Linked DNA regions of Puniceibacterium sp. IMCC21224. Each later gene encodes a partner of the first gene's protein in a complex. Links are inferred from orthologs where the notes say so. Each region holds a gene or a part of one and is shown in the gene's direction. Other genes may lie near its edges. The genes, in order: IMCC21224_RS15660 and ctaD.

Region 1 (8,532 bases):
GCTGCGGGGGTGCCATATGCGCACCCCACCTCCCGTCCGGGTCACACCTTCGGACTTAGCACATCGGACCAAATGACATGAGCGACACCAGCATCCAGACAACAGGCTATGAGGGCGAGGCGCAGTTTGGCGATTACTTTGCCCTGCTCAAGCCGCGGGTGATGACGCTTGTGGTCTTTACCGCCCTTGTTGGACTGCTGGCCGCTCCGGTGCCGGTACATCCCTTTGTCGGTTTTTGCGCGATCTTGTTCATCGCAGTCGGTGGTGGTGCCTCGGGCGCGTTGAACATGTGGTGGGACGCGGATATCGACGCTGTGATGACGCGCACCCTTCGGCGTCCGATCCCATCGGGCAAGGTCACGGGCGACGAAGCCCTGGCCATCGGGCTGGTGCTGTCGGTATTTGCAGTTGTGTTCCTTGGGCTGGCGACCAACTGGGTTGCGGCCGGGCTGCTTGCCTTTACCATCTTCTTTTACGTGGTGGTCTACACCATGTGGCTGAAACGCTGGACGCCGCAGAACATCGTGATCGGCGGCGCGGCTGGCGCGTTTCCTCCGATGATAGGCTGGGCGGCGGCAACAGGCGGCATTTCGCCAGAATCGATTCTGATGTTCTGCCTGACCTTCATGTGGACTCCACCGCATTTCTGGGCGCTAGCCCTGTTCATGCGCAAGGATTACGACCACGCTGGTGTGCCGATGCTGACCGTGACGCATGGCCGCCGGTCAACGCGCAATCATATCCTAGTCTACACGATCCTGCTGGCTGCGTTGACCATTGTGACCGCCTTTACCGGCGTCGGCGGCCCCGTTTATCTGGCCGTGGCGCTGGTGCTGAACGCATTGTTCCTTAAGGGGGCCTATGACATCTGGCGCCGGGACGAAAACGCATCCGAGGCCGATAACTTCAAGGTTGAAAGGGCGTTCTTCAAGCTGTCGCTGCTGTATCTTTTCGCCCATTTCGGCGCGATCCTGATCGAGGCCGGGTTGACTCGCTTTGGTCTGGGCGGTTGGGGCCTTGTGGGGATCGGCGCATGAGCTTGGGCAAACAACACGAAATTCACCGCCGCCGCTTTAGCCGCAATCTGGGCGTCGGCCTGACGCTGGGGGCGTTCATGTTGGTGATCTTTGGCCTGACCATCGTCAAAGTGTCGCGCGGCGATTATGAGCCAACCCGCGCCCCCGCCGCGCAGGAGCAGAATTGATGGCAATGGACCCCAACAAGAAGACCGCTGCCACCGCCGCCGGTGTTGTGCTTCTGATGGGTGGCCTCGCCTGGGCCTCGGTGCCTTTTTACAGCTGGTTCTGCCAGGTCACCGGCTTTGGTGGTGTCACGCAAGTGGCCGAGGGAACCAGCAACACCATCCTCGATCGTGAAATAACCATCCGGTTCGACGCCACAACCGACAGCGCCATGCCGTGGGAATTCAAACCGGTGCAACGCCAGATGACGCTGCGCATCGGCGAAGATGCGCTGGCCTTTTACGAGGCTTACAACCCCACTGATCACCCCATCGCGGGGCAGGCCACCTACAACGTCGCCCCCTACGAGGCCGGCGGGTTTTTCAACAAGATCCAGTGCTTTTGCTTTACCGAGCAGGTTCTCATGCCGGGCGAACGGGTGCAGATGCCTGTGAACTTCTTTGTCGATCCCGAGATGGTCAATGACCGCGACGCGAAATATATCAACCACATCACCCTGTCCTACACCTTTTATCAGATTGATCTGCCCCAAGAGACGCAGGCCGCTCTGGACAAGGCCGAGGACAACGAGACAGACGTAAATTAAACGCCTTCCAACGAGGGAACCTTACATGGCGCACGCAAAAAATCACGACTACCATATTCTGAGTCCCTCGGTCTGGCCGCTTCTGGGCGCCGTTGGCGGCTTTGTCATGCTCTTCGGAGCGACGTTGATGTTCCACGATCATGGCCCATGGATGTTTCTGATCGGCCTGGTTGCCGTTCTATACGTCATGTTCGGCTGGTGGTCAGAAGTGGTCACCGAAAGCCACGTCGGAGATCACACGCCGGTGGTGCAGATTGGCCTGAAATATGGCTTTATCCTGTTCATCATGTCTGAGGTGATGTTCTTTTTCGCCTGGTTCTGGACCTTCTTCAAACATGCCATGTACCCGATGGGCCCGCTGAGCCCGGCAATTGATGGCGTCTGGCCACCCGCCGGTATCGAAACCTTCGACCCGTGGCACCTGCCGCTGATCAACACCCTGATCCTGCTGTGCTCGGGCGCGGCGGCGACATGGGCACACCACGCGTTGGTGCATGAAAACAACCGCGAAGACATGAAATGGGGCTTGATCCTATCGATCGCGCTGGGGATCCTGTTCACTGTGTTTCAGGTCTACGAATATGGCCACGCGGCCTTTGGCTTTTCCGGTAACATCTATGGCGCAACGTTCTTCATGGCGACCGGGTTCCACGGCGTGCATGTGGTGATCGGAACGATCTTCCTGTTTGTCTGCCTGATGCGCCTGATGGCAGGTCATTTCACCCAAACCACCCATGTCGGGTTCGAGGCAGCAGCCTGGTACTGGCACTTTGTTGATGTCGTCTGGCTGTTCCTGTTCGCAGCCGTCTATGTCTGGGGTGGCTGACTCCAGTGTTTCGCGGTTGAATCCCAACAGCGCAAACCGTTAAAGCAAGGCGCGCCATACCCGGCGCGCCTTTGGCATGATGGGGCCCCCTTGTTGAAGCGAATGATAACACCCTTGCTGTTCGGCCTGATCGGCGCGGCGATTCTCGTCGCCCTGGGCGTCTGGCAACTACAGCGACTGGAGTGGAAGCAAGGCATCCTGAACCAGATCGAAAGCCGCATCATCGGTACAGCGGCACCTCTGCCCGCACGCCCCGATTCTGCGGTCGACCGCTATCAGCCGGTCGATCTGACCGGGACGATCCTACCCGGCGAAATCCACGTCCTGGTGTCCGTCAAACAGATCGGTCCCGGCTACCGGGTGATTTCCCCGTTCGAAACCGCAGGCCGGACGCTCCTGCTGGATCGCGGGTTTATCCCGGTCGAGGATGTGGGCCTTGAACGGCGCGGCGGTCCGGCAACGGTGCGCGGAAATCTGCATTGGCCGGATGATCGCAACTCATCCACCCCCGACAACGACGTAGCAGGCAACATTTGGTTTGCCCGCGACATTGACCAGATGGCACAAGTTCTGGGAGCCGAACCGCTGCTGATCATCTCGCGCGAGGTGTCGCCCGCAGACCTTGGCGTGACGCCCTTGCCGGTGGACACCGTCGGCATTCCCAACGATCACTTGCAATACGCCATCACATGGTTCTCGCTGGCCTTGGTGTGGCTGGTGATGACCGCCGCCTATTTGCGGCGCGCACGCAAACCGGAGTAAGAGGTTCAGAGACATGAAATACATCTCGACGCGGGGCCAGGCGCCCGAACTGACCTTTGAAGAGGCAATGCTGAGCGGACTGGCGCGCGACGGCGGCCTGTATGTCCCGGAATCAGTGCCGGTGATGTCCGCCGGGGATATCCGCGCCCTGCATGGCCTGCCGTATGAAGAAGTCGCGTTTCGGGTGATGCGCCCCTTTGTCGGCGACGGTTTCACGGACGAAGTCTTTGCCGACCTGATTGCCAAGGCCTATGCCGGGTTCGGTCACGCCGCGCGCGCGCCACTGGTGCAACTGGCACCAGGGCACTTCTTGCTGGAATTGTTCCACGGCCCGACGCTGGCGTTCAAAGATTTCGCCATGCAGTTGATCGGCCAGCTGTTCGAAGAGGCGCTGACGCGGCGCGGCGAGCGTGTGACCATCGTTGGCGCAACATCTGGCGACACAGGGTCGGCGGCGATCGAAGCGTTTCGCGGCCTGGACGCAGTTGATGTCTTTATCCTTTACCCGCATGGTCGGGTGTCCGAAGTGCAGCGTCGCCAGATGACCACCCCGGTAGAATCCAACGTGCACGCTATCGCGATGGACGGGCATTTCGACGATTGTCAGGCCCGGCTCAAGGATATGTTCAACGATTTCGACTTTCGCGACGGGGTTCGGCTGGCGGGTGTGAACAGCATCAACTGGGCGCGGGTACTGGCGCAGGTAGTCTATTACTTCTCCTCCGCTGTTTCACTGGGCGCTCCGGATCGCAAAGTCAGCTTTACCGTGCCCACCGGCAATTTCGGCGACATCTTTGCCGGCTACATCGCGAAAAAGATGGGCCTGCCCATCGACCGGCTGGTGGTGGCGACGAACCAGAACGACATCCTGCACCGGTGCCTGACCTCAGGCGCGTACCAGACCGACAGCGTCACGCCGTCGATCAGCCCGTCGATGGATATTCAGGTCAGTTCGAACTTTGAACGCGCGCTGTTCGATGCCTACAATCGCGACGGCCGGGCCGTGGGCCAGTTGATGGACGAGCTGAAAACCGGCGGCTTCAAGGTCAGTCAAGGCGCCTTACAGACCTTGCGCGAACATTTCGACAGCGGCCGTGTCAGCGAGGAAGAGACGCTCGCCACCATCCACGACGCGCAGGCCAGTATGGGCGAGCTTCTGTGCCCGCATTCAGCGGTCGGCGTCCGTGTCGCCCAATTGCAGCGCGATCCGAATGTTCCAATGATCACGCTGGCCACAGCACACCCGGCAAAATTCCCCGATGCCGTGGAAAAAGCCAGCGGCATCCGCCCCCCCTTCCCCAACGCATGGCGGACCTCTATGACAGGCCGGAACGGGTGACCCGCGCCACCAACGATCTGACGGCGCTGGAAACCCTCATCAAGGAGCGCATCCCCTCGTGACTGTACAACTGGCGACACTATCCAACGGCTTTCGCATTGTGACCGAACACATGCCCGGTCTGCAATCGGCCTCTATCGGGATCTGGGTCGGGGCTGGCGGACGGCACGAGCGTGTTGAACAGAACGGGATTGCGCATTTCCTTGAACATATGGCGTTCAAAGGCACCAAGACCCGTTCCGCGCTTCAGATCGCCGAAGCAATCGAAGATGTGGGCGGCTATATCAACGCCTATACCAGCCGCGAGGTGACCGCCTATTACGTCCGCGTGCTTGAGGCGGATGTGGGCCTCGGCCTTGATGTGATCGCCGATATCCTGCGCAATCCGGTGTTTGACCCGCGCGAGATCGAAACCGAACGCCACGTGATCCTGCAAGAGATCGGCCAAGCGCTGGACACCCCCGACGACGTGATTTTTGACTGGTTGCAGGAAAAGGCGTATCCGGACCAGTCAATTGGCCGCACCATTCTTGGTGAAGCGTCGAATGTGAACGGCTTTGGCCGCGACGATCTGGCCCGGTTTGTCAAAGAGCACTACGGCCCCAACCAGATGATCCTGTCGGCGGCCGGCGCGGTCGATCACGACGCATTGGTGGCGCAAGCCGAAGCGCTGTTTGGCGACATGGCGCGGCGCGATGCAGACAATGCCGACGATGCCCGCTTTGCCGGAGGCGAAAGCCGCAACGAAAAGGCGCTGGAGCAGGCGCACTTTGCCCTTGCCTTTGAAAGCCCGGGCTACCGCGATCCGCAATTCTACACCGCTCAGGTCTATTCCATTGCGCTGGGTGGCGGTATGTCGAGCCGCCTGTTCCAGGAAGTTCGTGAAAAGCGCGGGCTGTGCTATTCGATTTTCGCCACAACCGGGGCCTATGCCGACACAGGTATGACCACGATCTATGCCGGGACCAGCGGTGCAGAGCTGGGTGAGTTGGCCCATATCACCATCGACGAGATGAAACGCGCCGCGCAAGATATGTCGCCCGAAGAAGTGGCCCGCGCCCGCGCCCAGATGAAGGCCGGACTGCTGATGGGGCTGGAAAGCCCGTCCAGCCGCGCCGAACGACTGGCCCGTATGGTGCAGATCTGGGGCTCAGTGCCACCAGTCGAAGACACCGTGGCGCGGATCGATTCCGTCACCACCGGCGATGTCAAAGCGTTTGCCGAGCATTTGGCAGGCACGGCACCGGCGGCGTTGGCGCTGTATGGTCCCGTAGCGGGTGCGCCGGGTCTGGGGGAATTGCAGGCGCGTCGGGTCGCCTGATGCTTGCACTGCGGCGCAAGTTGAGGATTGAGACGGATCGTCTGACCCTGCGTCCGCCCCAGCACACAGATTTCAACGCCTGGACCTCGCTGCGCCGGGATTCCGAGTCGTTCCTGACGCCGTGGGAACCGACCTGGGCCGATGACCACCTCAGCCGCAAGGCGTTTACCAACCGCGTCTACTGGGCCAATCGGTCGGTGGCCGCAGGCACTGCCCTGCCGTTGTTCCTGATCCGACGCGAGGATGACATGCTGCTGGGGGCGATCACGCTGGACAATATCCGCCGTGGGCCGGCCCAGGCCGGGACACTGGGATATTGGACCGGGCTGCCCTTTGTCCGCCATGGCTATATGGCCGAGGCGATTGCCGCCGTCACCCACCACGCCTTTTCCCCGCTGGATCTGAGCCGGATCGAGGCCGCCTGCCTGCCGGAAAACGTCGCCTCACGCGGGTTGCTTGAACGGTCGGGCTTTAAATACGAAGGCGTTGCCCAGAGTTATTTGCAAATCAGCGGCCGCTGGCGCACGCATGTGCTCTATGCTGCGCTGCGACTGGACCGGCGCGGGCGGACCCTCGCCGGCTAAGCGTAAGCGAGGCCATTTTAGTACACGTCGAATCCCCCCAGAGACGGTGGTGTTGCAACTTTGCCTGCATAGTGACCCACGCGATTGTGGCCAGACGGCAGGACCGGCTGCGATAAGTTTTGTCAGGAGGTGCCACTGATGAACCGATTCGCCGCTTGCCTGCTGACCCTGAGTTTGCTGAACCCTGCCGCTGTCTTCGCACAAGAGACGCGCCGCCCCAGCCATTGCATCGCCATTGCCGACGCGGCGCCGGGTCTGGAATATCTGCACAGGGCAAGCTGGCAGGAGCCCGTGCCAGACTACAGCGTGCGGATCAGCTATATCGCCCATGCGTCATTCCTGATCCAGACGCCCGGCGGATTGAATGCAGTTACGGATTTCACCGGGTTTGTCGGCAATGCGACGCTGATCCCCGATGTCGTGACGATGAATCACGCCCATGACACCCACTGGACCGCCAATCCCGATCCGGCGATTGCCCACGCCCTGCCCGGCTGGGGTCCATTTGGCGAAGGCATCGAACATCATCTCGATCTGGGTGAAATGCTGGTGCGCAACGTCTCAACCGATATCCGGTCTCAATTCGGCGGGCGCGAGGACAACGGTAATTCGATCTTTGTATTCGAGGTCGAGGGCCTGTGCATCGGTCATCTCGGCCATCTGCATCAGGAACCCAACGACCAGCAATACGCAGCGCTGGGGCGGCTGGATGTGGTGATGGTGCCCGTGGATGGCGGCTATACCATGGATGTTGCGGCGATGATCCGGGTGATTGAGCGTCTGCGCTCCAGCATCGTTATCCCGATGCATTGGTTTTCGGGCAACGCATTGGACTATTTCCTGACCGGAGTCAGCGACGTCTTTGCCATTGATCGACGCGACAGCAATTCGCTTGAGGTGTCTTTGCGTGATCTGCCGTCACGACCCACTGTGGTGGTGCTGCGCCCCGCATGGTTGCGCGATCGCGAATAGTGCGCGCCCGCATCGGAAAATGGGGCTTTTGGTTCCCCGCCGCAACGGGCTAAGTGGCGCTTGGAAAAGCAGGAGACCCAGATGCCGCTGAACCCCGCCGATGACACATTCCTCGCCACAATCACTGCTGCGTTGCCCGACGGCCGCCTGCGCCGGGCCGAACCGCGCTATCTCGAAGAACCACGCGCCCGCTGGAGGAGCATCGCCACACATGTCGCCCTGCCACACAGCGCCGATGAGGTCGCAACCATTCTGCGGCTCTGCACAGCGGCGGGGGTCGGCGTGGTGCCATATGGCGGCGGCACCGGGCTTGTCGGCGGTCAGATTGCACCTGCTGGCATGGCGGCACCGCTGATCCTGTCACTGGAAAAAATGAACAATATCCGTTCGGTTCACCCGGATGAAAATGCCTTGGTCGCCGAGGCCGGTGTCGTCCTCGCCGATGTACAGGCAGCGGCACGGGATCAGGACCGCCTGTTTCCCTTGTCGCTCGCCTCGGAAGGGTCCGCGCGGATTGGCGGTCTGCTGTCCACCAACGCGGGCGGCGTCAACGTGCTGCGCTATGGCAACGCTCGCGATCTGGTTCTGGGACTCGAAGCCGTGCTGCCGGACGGGCAGATCTGGCACGGGCTCAAACGCCTGCGCAAGGACAACACCGGATACGACCTGCGGCATCTGCTGATCGGCGCCGAAGGGACATTGGGGGTGATCACGGCGGCCAGCCTCAAACTTGCGTCGATCCCTGCCGCCACGGGGACCGCCGTGATGGTGGTCGAAAGCCCCGCCGCAGCGCTGAAACTGCTGTCGCTCGCTCGGGGGCATATCGGCGAAGCACTCTCGGCGTTTGAGATCATGAACCGCGCCGGTCTCGACTTTCTGGCTGAGATGTTACCGGACATTCGCCAACCCTTTGCCAGCCCGCCCGAATGGATGGTCCTGA
Region 2 (8,459 bases), 1.5 Mb from region 1 along the record:
AGGGTTGCCCGCGCTCGAAGTCACGCTGCGCACCCCTGCGGCGCTCGACGTGATTCGCGAGATGGCCAAGGTCGAAGGCGGCACAGTCGGGGCTGGCACCCTTCTGACACCGGCTGACGTCAAGGCAGCCATCGCCGCGGGTGCCAAATTCGGCGTCTCGCCCGGTGCCACAGACACCATACTGTCAGCCTGCGAAGACGCGGACCTGCCGCTATTGCCCGGCGTCGCTACGGCTTCCGAGTCGATGCGGCTGCTCGAACGCGGCTACACAGTACAAAAGTTCTTTCCCGCCGAAGCCAACGGCGGCGTGCCTGCGCTCAAAGCAATCGGTGCGCCGATTCCGCAGGTCCGGTTCTGCCCGACCGGCGGCGTATCCCTAAAGAATGCCCCGGATTATCTGGCCCTGTCGAACACCCTCTGCGTCGGGGGCAGCTGGGTCGCGCCCAAAGATCTGGTCGCCAAGGGCGATTGGAAGGCGATTACCGAACTGGCGTCCGAAGCAGCAGCATTGGGCCACTGACATGGTACGTCAGGAACGAAACTGGCGGCGCTGATTGATCCCAGCCGCCGCCAGTCCGCCAACAGCGAAACCGTTGTTATTCGCTAACTGTGAACACAGGCAGCGACGCCGAGGCAGGCACAGGCGCCAACACCACGGCTGACGCGTTGCCGCCCAGCATCATCGAAGCCTTTCGGATCAGGCCAGACCGCTCCGGTTGCCCCGGAGCGAATACGGGTGTGACGCCGCTCTGCAACGCATCCAGCGCATCCTTGTACCATACAAGCGCCAGATCATCGCGCTGTGCGGCACCGTAGCCTTGGCTCAGGTGATGACCCAGAATTTCAGAGTACGGGGCCTTCCCCAGCGACACCAGCAGCAGCGCCGATCCCATTGCAACCTGCATATCGTCAAGCTTGTAGCCCGCTGACAGGCAAATCCGCGCCGTCGCCTCAAGCTGGGTGGGCGACATGCCCGACGCCAGAACAAAACCTGCGACCCCGCGCAGCACCTCGTCGCGCGATTGCAACGAAACGGCAGCCACGTGATCCTTGAGCAGCGGGCCAAAGCTCTTGCACTGTTCAACGATCTGCGTCGTCGTTGCGCCCTGCACCTTGGCCATCAGATCCTCACCGGCCGAAATGGCATAGGTCCGCGCCAGACACATCTGTTCGGCCAGCGCCAGATCCGGGTCCGACAGAGTGGCCTCGGTGGTGAAGCCACCGTTGGTAGACGTCAGCAAATTGACCTTGTTGCAATGGGACGCGAGTGACGGCGCCGCCGCCTGCGCACCACCAAAGAAATCGGGCAGCGCCAGTGCGGCGGCGACCACTTGCGGCGCGGACTTGACCACCGGCTGTGCCGTGGGCACCGGAGTCGCGACAAGTTGCGTTTGCGGCGCGGGTGTGGGCAGCATCGGAGCCGCCACCATCTGCGTTTCGGGTGAACCGGTCTTGGCGCAATGGCCACGCTGGCAGGTGAACATCGCCGGGGTCACGTTGAACGCCTGAAAATCGTTGCGCTCATACCCATCCGGGGTTGAGGCAAACACTCGCACGGAACAGGTCTGCGCGTTGCACCAAAACGCGCTGCCTGTGACCGAGGTATCAAGGATGTAATCTGTCTGCCCGTCGCCATTGATGTCCGATAGCTGGATAAAACCGGACCGCTGCACCAGTTGTTCCGCCGACGGATCCGAACTTTTGGCGATTTCGTGCACCGCTTGGGCCACAATGCTGGGCAGACCGTAATGCCCTCCGATCGCCGATGTGGCACTATTGCCGCTGCCGTTGAGCTGTTCGTCGCGATATACGGTCAACAAACCACGCACGCCCTGCGGGTTCGACGCAATAAGCTGTGACGTCGCTGGCTCGCCCGATTGGGCGCGGTAATAGGCGGAAATCAGAAAATCCCTCTCATACTGTGTCAGTTGACCGGTGGGCGTATAGCCCAGATGCGCCTGGTAGGCAGAGATGGCCGAACGCGACCGCGATCCCAGAACCCCGTCTGGCGTTCCTGAATTAAACCCAAAATAGTTCAGCGCGGTTTGCGACTCGCGATTGGCGTTCCGAGTGGCGGAGGAGACGCTAGAAACTGCCTTTTTCTTGGTCGTCGTGGATTTGCGATAAACCTTCTGCGTTGTGCGCTGCCGCGGTTGATTGGCGATGGCACCGCCGATGATTCCCCCGACGAGCCCGCCGATCAGCGCATCATTTGCAAGGGCGGGTACCGGCGCCAATGCGATTGCGGCAGCAATCAATATATTGAATCCATTTCGACTTGTCATCATCCGACTCCAAATAACCAAACCCAGGAATTATAAAAACCGGCGCAGATATTAATAAACGACGACCGGAAATATGCAGTTGCCGAAGTGTCCGCCATGAATGGTTGACCTGTCAAGCGTGCGGGATTACGTCGCCCGGTATGATTGAATGGATCTCCTCTGACGGTCTGACCGAATATGCCGACGCCGTGGCGTTTATGGAAGCGCGCGCGGCAGCCATTGCCGCAGGCACTGCGCTGGAATGTGTCTGGCTGGTCGAACACCCCCCGCTCTATACGGCGGGCACCTCGGCCAAAGCATCAGATCTGGTCGATCCGGATCGTTTTCCGGTCCATACAACCCAGCGCGGCGGACAATACACCTATCACGGCCCGGGCCAGCGTGTGGCCTATGTGATGCTGGACGTGGGCAACCGCGGTCGCGATGTGCGCCGCTTTGTTCAGGATCTTGAGGCTTGGGTGATCTCAACCCTGGCCGAATTCAATCTGACCGGCCATATCCGCGAAGGCCGCGTCGGTGTCTGGATTGAACGCCCGGATCGTCCGGCGACCGTCAACGGCGACATCGCCGAGGACAAAATCGCCGCCATCGGTATCCGTCTGCGCAAATGGGTCAGCTTTCATGGCCTGTCAATCAACGTCGAGCCGGATCTTGAACATTTCGACGGCATCGTCCCGTGTGGAATCACCGACTACGGCGTCACCAGCCTGGTAGATCTGGGCCTGCCCGTGACGATGGCGGATGTTGATATCGCCCTGCGCCGCAGCTTTGATACGGTCTTTCCTGCCCTAACACAGTCAGCCGACGCAGACTGATCCCCCGTCACGATGGCGTGCGACCTGTGTCCCGGCGCCCACCCCCCCCATGACACCTCCCTCACGGGATACTGCGTCGCGTCTGCAAGGCCCTGCGACAAAAATGTTCGCTCTGCGGCAAAAGCGGTCATTGCCCGTGACGTGCGCAAGTTCTAGAACGTGTAACAGAGAACACTCAAGCGCGGCGGTCCTCCGTCTACGCCCAAATTATCACCTTCGAGGAGGCACACATGGCAGACGCCGCCATTCACGGCCACGATCACACGGATGAGCGTGGATTCTTTACCCGCTGGTTCATGTCCACAAATCACAAGGATATCGGCATCCTGTACCTGATCGTTGCAGGTCTGGCCGGTTTCGTTTCTGTCGCTTTCACCGTCTACATGCGGCTGGAGCTGATGCACCCCGGCGTGCAGTACATGTGCATGGAAGGCGCGCGCTTCTTTGCCGCCGCCGTTGCGGATTGTACGCCGAACGGCCACCTCTGGAACGTGCTGATCACCGGTCACGGCATCCTGATGATGTTCTTTGTGGTCATTCCGGCCCTGTTCGGCGGTTTCGGCAACTACTTCATGCCGTTGCAGATCGGCGCGCCTGACATGGCGTTTCCGCGCATGAACAACCTGTCGTTCTGGATGTATGTCGCGGGCACCACCATGGCGGTCTGTTCGGTCATGGCTCCGGGTGGCAACGGTCAGGCTGGCTCGGGTGTCGGCTGGGTGCTGTATCCGCCCCTGTCGGTGCGCGAAGGCGGCCTGTCGATGGACCTCGCCATTTTTGCGGTTCACCTGTCAGGCGCATCGTCGATCCTGGGCGCGATCAACATGATCACCACCTTCCTGAATATGCGCGCCCCCGGCATGACCCTGTTCAAGGTGCCGCTGTTCTCGTGGTCTATTTTTGTCACATCGTGGCTGATTCTGCTGTCGCTGCCGGTTCTGGCGGGCGCGATCACCATGCTGCTGACCGACCGTAACTTTGGCACCACCTTCTTCGACCCGGCAGGCGGGGGCGATCCGATCCTCTACCAGCACATCCTGTGGTTCTTTGGCCACCCGGAAGTGTACATCGTGATCCTGCCCGGTTTCGGTATAATCAGCCACGTCATCGCGACCTTCTCGCGCAAACCGATCTTTGGCTATCTGCCGATGGTCTGGGCGCTGATCGCCATTGGCGCGCTGGGTTTCGTGGTCTGGGCGCACCACATGTACACCGTGGGTATGTCACTGACGCAGCAGAGCTATTTCATGATGGCGACGATGGTCATTGCGGTCCCCACAGGGGTCAAGATCTTTAGCTGGATCGCGACCATGTGGGGGGGCTCGATCGAGTTCAAGACACCGATGCTCTGGGCCTTTGGTTTCCTGTTCCTGTTCACCGTGGGCGGCGTAACCGGCATCATCCTGTCTCAGGCAGGCATCGACCGGGCCTACCATGACACCTACTATGTCGTGGCGCACTTTCACTATGTGATGTCGCTGGGCGCGGTCTTTGCGATCTTTGCGGGGATCTACTTTTACTTCCCCAAGATGACCGGCAAGATGTATCCTGAATGGGCAGGCAAGCTGCACTTCTGGGCCATGTTCATCGGTGCGAACATCACCTTCTTCCCGCAGCACTTCCTAGGTCGTCAAGGCATGCCGCGCCGCTACATCGACTACCCCGAGGCGTTTGCCACCTGGAACTATGTATCGTCGCTGGGGGCGTTCCTTTCCTTCGCTTCGTTCATCTTCTTCATCGGGGTGATGGTCTGGACACTGCGCAAAGGTGCCGCCTGCACCCAGGCCAACCCCTGGAACGAATACGCGGATACCTTGGAATGGACCCTGCCGTCGCCGCCGCCCGAGCACACGTTCGAGCAGCTGCCAAAACAGTCTGACTGGGACAAGGGCCACGCTCACTAAGCGTCCGCTTCGCCCCTTCACAACACCGGAAAGGCCCCGCCATTGTGCGGGGCCTTTTAGCATTTGGCTGATCATTGATAAATTTTGACGTCGACGCGAAACGGACTTGCTTTGACATCGACGGCGCGCCCAAATCACCGGATGCTGATCCGCTTTGCCGCACTTGCCGATATCCACGGAAATGCTGACGCCCTGCGCGCCGTGCTGGCGGATATTGACGCGTTTGGGGTAAGTGATCTTGTGGTGTTGCGCGATCATTTCAGCGGCCCACTGGATGCCGCTGGCACCGCGACGCTGCTGCACAGCCGCCAGCTGAGCGCGATCCGCGGTAACCATGACCGCTATCTGATCGAAACCCCACGCCATGAGATGCATCCATCCGACGCGGTCGCCTATGATCAGCTGTCAACGCGTGACCTGAGTTGGCTCCGCAGCCTGCCCGCGACATTGACCATTGATGATATCCTGCTCTGTCACGCGACCCCGACGGATGACGAAACCTACTGGCTTGAAACTCTGACGCCCGACGGCACGCCACATGCCGCCCCTCTGAATCTGATCACGCCACACGTGACTGACCTACCCCACAGCCTGATTCTCTGCGCCCACACACACGTTCCGCGCAGTATCCGAATCCCCGACGGGCCATTGATTGTGAACCCCGGCAGCGTCGGCTGCCCGGCATATGATGACATCCACCCGGTGCCTCATATCATGCAGACCGGCACTCCCGACGCCTCATATGCACTGCTTGAACGCGGCCCGGGCGGCTGGCACGCGACGTTCCGTACCCTGCCCTATGACGCCAGCCGCATGGCAGACGCCGCCCGTGGCCATGGCCGTGCCGACTGGGCGCAGGCTGTCACGACCGGCTGGCTCAGCCCTGCGGCAAATTCCCGTTAGACACCGAGCGTGCGGATGCTAGAAGCAGATCAGCATGCCATATAACTGGATTCAGAAAGCCCCCGCCGACCCGGCCCAAGAGCTGCGCCTCTGGCCGCATCAATCCCTGCCGCCACGCGGCTTTGCGGCGTTCATGCTGGGCACGTTTGCGCTGGCCACCCTGCCGTTGTTTGTGATGCTGGGAACAATCCTGATGTGGGGTCTGTTGCCCTTTGTGATGCTGGCGCTTGGCGGGGTCTACTATGCGTTGCGGCGCAATGACCGGGACCGGCAGATCCTTGAGGTGCTGACCGTGACCCCCGACGATATGCGTCTGGTGCGCCACGATCCGCGCAAAGCGGCACGGGAATGGCACTGCAATCCCTATTGGGCACAACTGAGGCTGCACCCCGATGGCGGACCGGTACCGAATTACATCACCCTAGCCGGTGCAGGCCGCGAGGTCGAGATCGGTGCCTTTCTGTCCGAGGACGAGCGTATGGCGCTCTATGGTGATCTGTCGGACTGCTTGCGCCGGATGGCGCACTAAATGGCGCAGATCCCAGCCTCACCCAAGCTCAAGCGCGCGGCACTTTTGGCTGCTGCCGTCACCTTTGGCCCAGAACTGTCGTGCCACGGCGCGGCGCTGGTCGCGTCCGAACGCGCCGCGCTGGAGCTGCGGCTGGCCATGCGCGAGCACGCGCGACCCAAGGCGCAGATCGTCACATTTCTGATCCCGCTGGTCGGCGCGCATCACGTTCGCGATTGGGCCGCCGTCAGCGCGCGACTGGCGACCACGCTGCAAAGCCTGCTGAACCAAACCAACCCGAACTGGCGCGCGGTGATCTGTTGCCAGACCCGCCCCACCCTGCCCGACGATCCGCGTATCACCCATCTGCCGTTTGACGACCCCACTCCGGGTAATGACAAATGGCGCAAGCTGGCGGCGCTGTGTGACCACCTTGGTGCGTTGGAACCGATCCCCGGGTATGTGATGAGCTTTGATGCCGACGATCTTTTGCACCGCGCGGCGGTGGCTGAGATGCTGGAAAGACAGGCGCGCGGTTATCTGGTGCAGTCAGGGTATGTCATGGACTACGCCACTGGCGCGATTGCGCTGGCGGATGCGCCCAACCTGAGCCGACCGTTGCGCAAACCGTTTTGGAAGCTGTGTGGCTCGTGCACCGCATTATATCACGATCCGCAGATGTCCGAGGGGGGGGCGTTCCTGCGGGCGATGACGCAGCACGAACACCGGATGTTCCCGTATCTTGCGCGGCTCGCGGGTCACCGGCTGTCGCCGCTGTCACGGCCTGCCGTGCTCTATGTTCTGAACCATGGGGAAAATTTTGGCGCGCGGCGCGGGCGCGTCGGCTTCAAGACCCGGTTTGTCGAACGGTTTCGCATCACCGCCCCCGCCACCTTGTCCGAAATTGCCGCAGACTTCCCGGCGCCCTGAGACGCCGGGTATCGGATCAACCGACAGACAGCCGTTCCTTGACCATCGGTCCGACGCTGCCAAAATCCATCTGACCGGTATACTTGCCTTTGAGCACCGCCATCACCCGCCCCATGTCGCGGATCGAACTCGCGCCGACTTCGGCCACAGCCGCGTCCACGGCTTTGGCCACCTCATCGTCTGACAGCTTGCGTGGCAGGAATTCCTCGATCACCACGATCTCGGCCAGCTCCCGTTCGGACAGATCCAACCGCCCTCCTTCTTCATAAGTCTTGGCACTTTCGCGGCGCTGCTTGACCATTTTCCCAAGGATGGCAAGCACTTCGTCCTCGCCCACCCCCTCATCGTTGCCTTCTCCCCGCACCGCGATGTCGCGATCTTTGATCGCCGCGTTGATCAATCGTATCGTCGACAGCCGGTCAACCGCCTTGTCGCGCATCGCCTGTTTCATCGCCGCGTTGACGCGTGTCCGCAAATCCATTGATCCGCCATCCCCTTGATTTCGCAAATTCCGACCCTATGCGAATCCGTCGCGCCGCGCAACTGCGCCGACGTTACGACAAGTCCCTGTTTTGATTGAATATCACAATTTCATTCAGGCCTTGACCCTCACTGGCCCCGCCCTTAGGTTCCGCCAAGTTTGACCCCCTAACGGAGTCGCGCCATGCCAGACACCATGAATTCCAAGCCCACCGCCTGCCTAGTTCTGGCCGATGGGACCATCTTTTACGGACAGGGCTTTGGCGCTGTTGGTGATACTGTGGCCGAGCTGTGTTTCAACACTGCCATGTCAGGCTATCAGGAGATCATGACAGACCCGTCGTATGCCGGGCAGATCGTCACCTTTACCTTTCCGCATATCGGCAACACCGGCGTCACCCCCGAGGACGACGAAACTGCAGATCCGGTCGCCGCGGGTATGGTCGTCAAATGGATGCCGACGCAATCGTCGAACTGGCGCGCCGCGCAAGAGCTGGGCGATTGGCTGGCCACACGGGGCCGCATCGCCATCGGTGGCATCGACACCCGCCGCCTGACCCGTGCGATCCGCCAGCAGGGTGCGCCCCATGCGGCGCTGTCGCACAATCCGGATGGCGAATTCGATATCGACGCG

The links.
Region 2: the proteins of IMCC21224_RS15660 (region 1) and ctaD are in contact, whole or in part, in a solved structure (PDB 7CUB), measured with the Escherichia coli proteins. The link is inferred for Puniceibacterium sp. IMCC21224 from one-to-one orthologs.

Annotation. Positions count from the first base shown.
Region 1 is NZ_LDPY01000001.1:3,361,970-3,370,501, forward strand. What follows is about bases 780-3,713. They hold IMCC21224_RS15660 (cytochrome c oxidase subunit 3), read left to right. Parts: upstream 780-1,813; coding sequence 1,814-2,614; downstream 2,615-3,713. Other genes in these bases: cyoE (heme o synthase), read left to right, coding at 780-1,037; IMCC21224_RS28230 (hypothetical protein), read left to right, coding at 1,034-1,204; IMCC21224_RS15655 (cytochrome c oxidase assembly protein), read left to right, coding at 1,204-1,788; IMCC21224_RS15665 (SURF1 family protein), read left to right, coding at 2,708-3,376. Also shown: more of cyoE, read left to right, coding at 78-779; IMCC21224_RS15675 (pitrilysin family protein), read left to right, coding at 4,774-6,036; IMCC21224_RS15680 (GNAT family N-acetyltransferase), read left to right, coding at 6,036-6,620; IMCC21224_RS15685 (MBL fold metallo-hydrolase), read left to right, coding at 6,759-7,592; IMCC21224_RS15690 (FAD-binding oxidoreductase), read left to right, coding at 7,674-8,532. UniProt on the Escherichia coli protein: Cytochrome bo(3) ubiquinol terminal oxidase is the component of the aerobic respiratory chain of E.coli that predominates when cells are grown at high aeration.
Region 2 is NZ_LDPY01000001.1:1,886,652-1,895,110, reverse strand. The notes cover bases 2,807-5,667. They hold ctaD (cytochrome c oxidase subunit I), read left to right. Parts: upstream 2,807-3,330; coding sequence 3,331-5,004; downstream 5,005-5,667. Other genes in these bases: IMCC21224_RS08660 (metallophosphoesterase), read left to right, coding at 5,116-5,667; lipB (lipoyl(octanoyl) transferase LipB), read left to right, coding at 2,807-3,100. Outside these bases: IMCC21224_RS08680 (bifunctional 4-hydroxy-2-oxoglutarate aldolase/2-dehydro-3-deoxy-phosphogluconate aldolase), read left to right, coding at 1-520; IMCC21224_RS08675 (peptidoglycan-binding domain-containing protein), read right to left, coding at 597-2,258; more of lipB, read left to right, coding at 2,426-2,806; more of IMCC21224_RS08660, read left to right, coding at 5,668-5,907; IMCC21224_RS08655 (DUF2244 domain-containing protein), read left to right, coding at 5,942-6,436; IMCC21224_RS08650 (hypothetical protein), read left to right, coding at 6,437-7,345; IMCC21224_RS08645 (GatB/YqeY domain-containing protein), read right to left, coding at 7,362-7,826; carA (glutamine-hydrolyzing carbamoyl-phosphate synthase small subunit), read left to right, coding at 8,010-8,459. UniProt on the Escherichia coli protein: Cytochrome bo(3) ubiquinol oxidase is the terminal enzyme in the aerobic respiratory chain of E.coli that predominates when cells are grown at high aeration.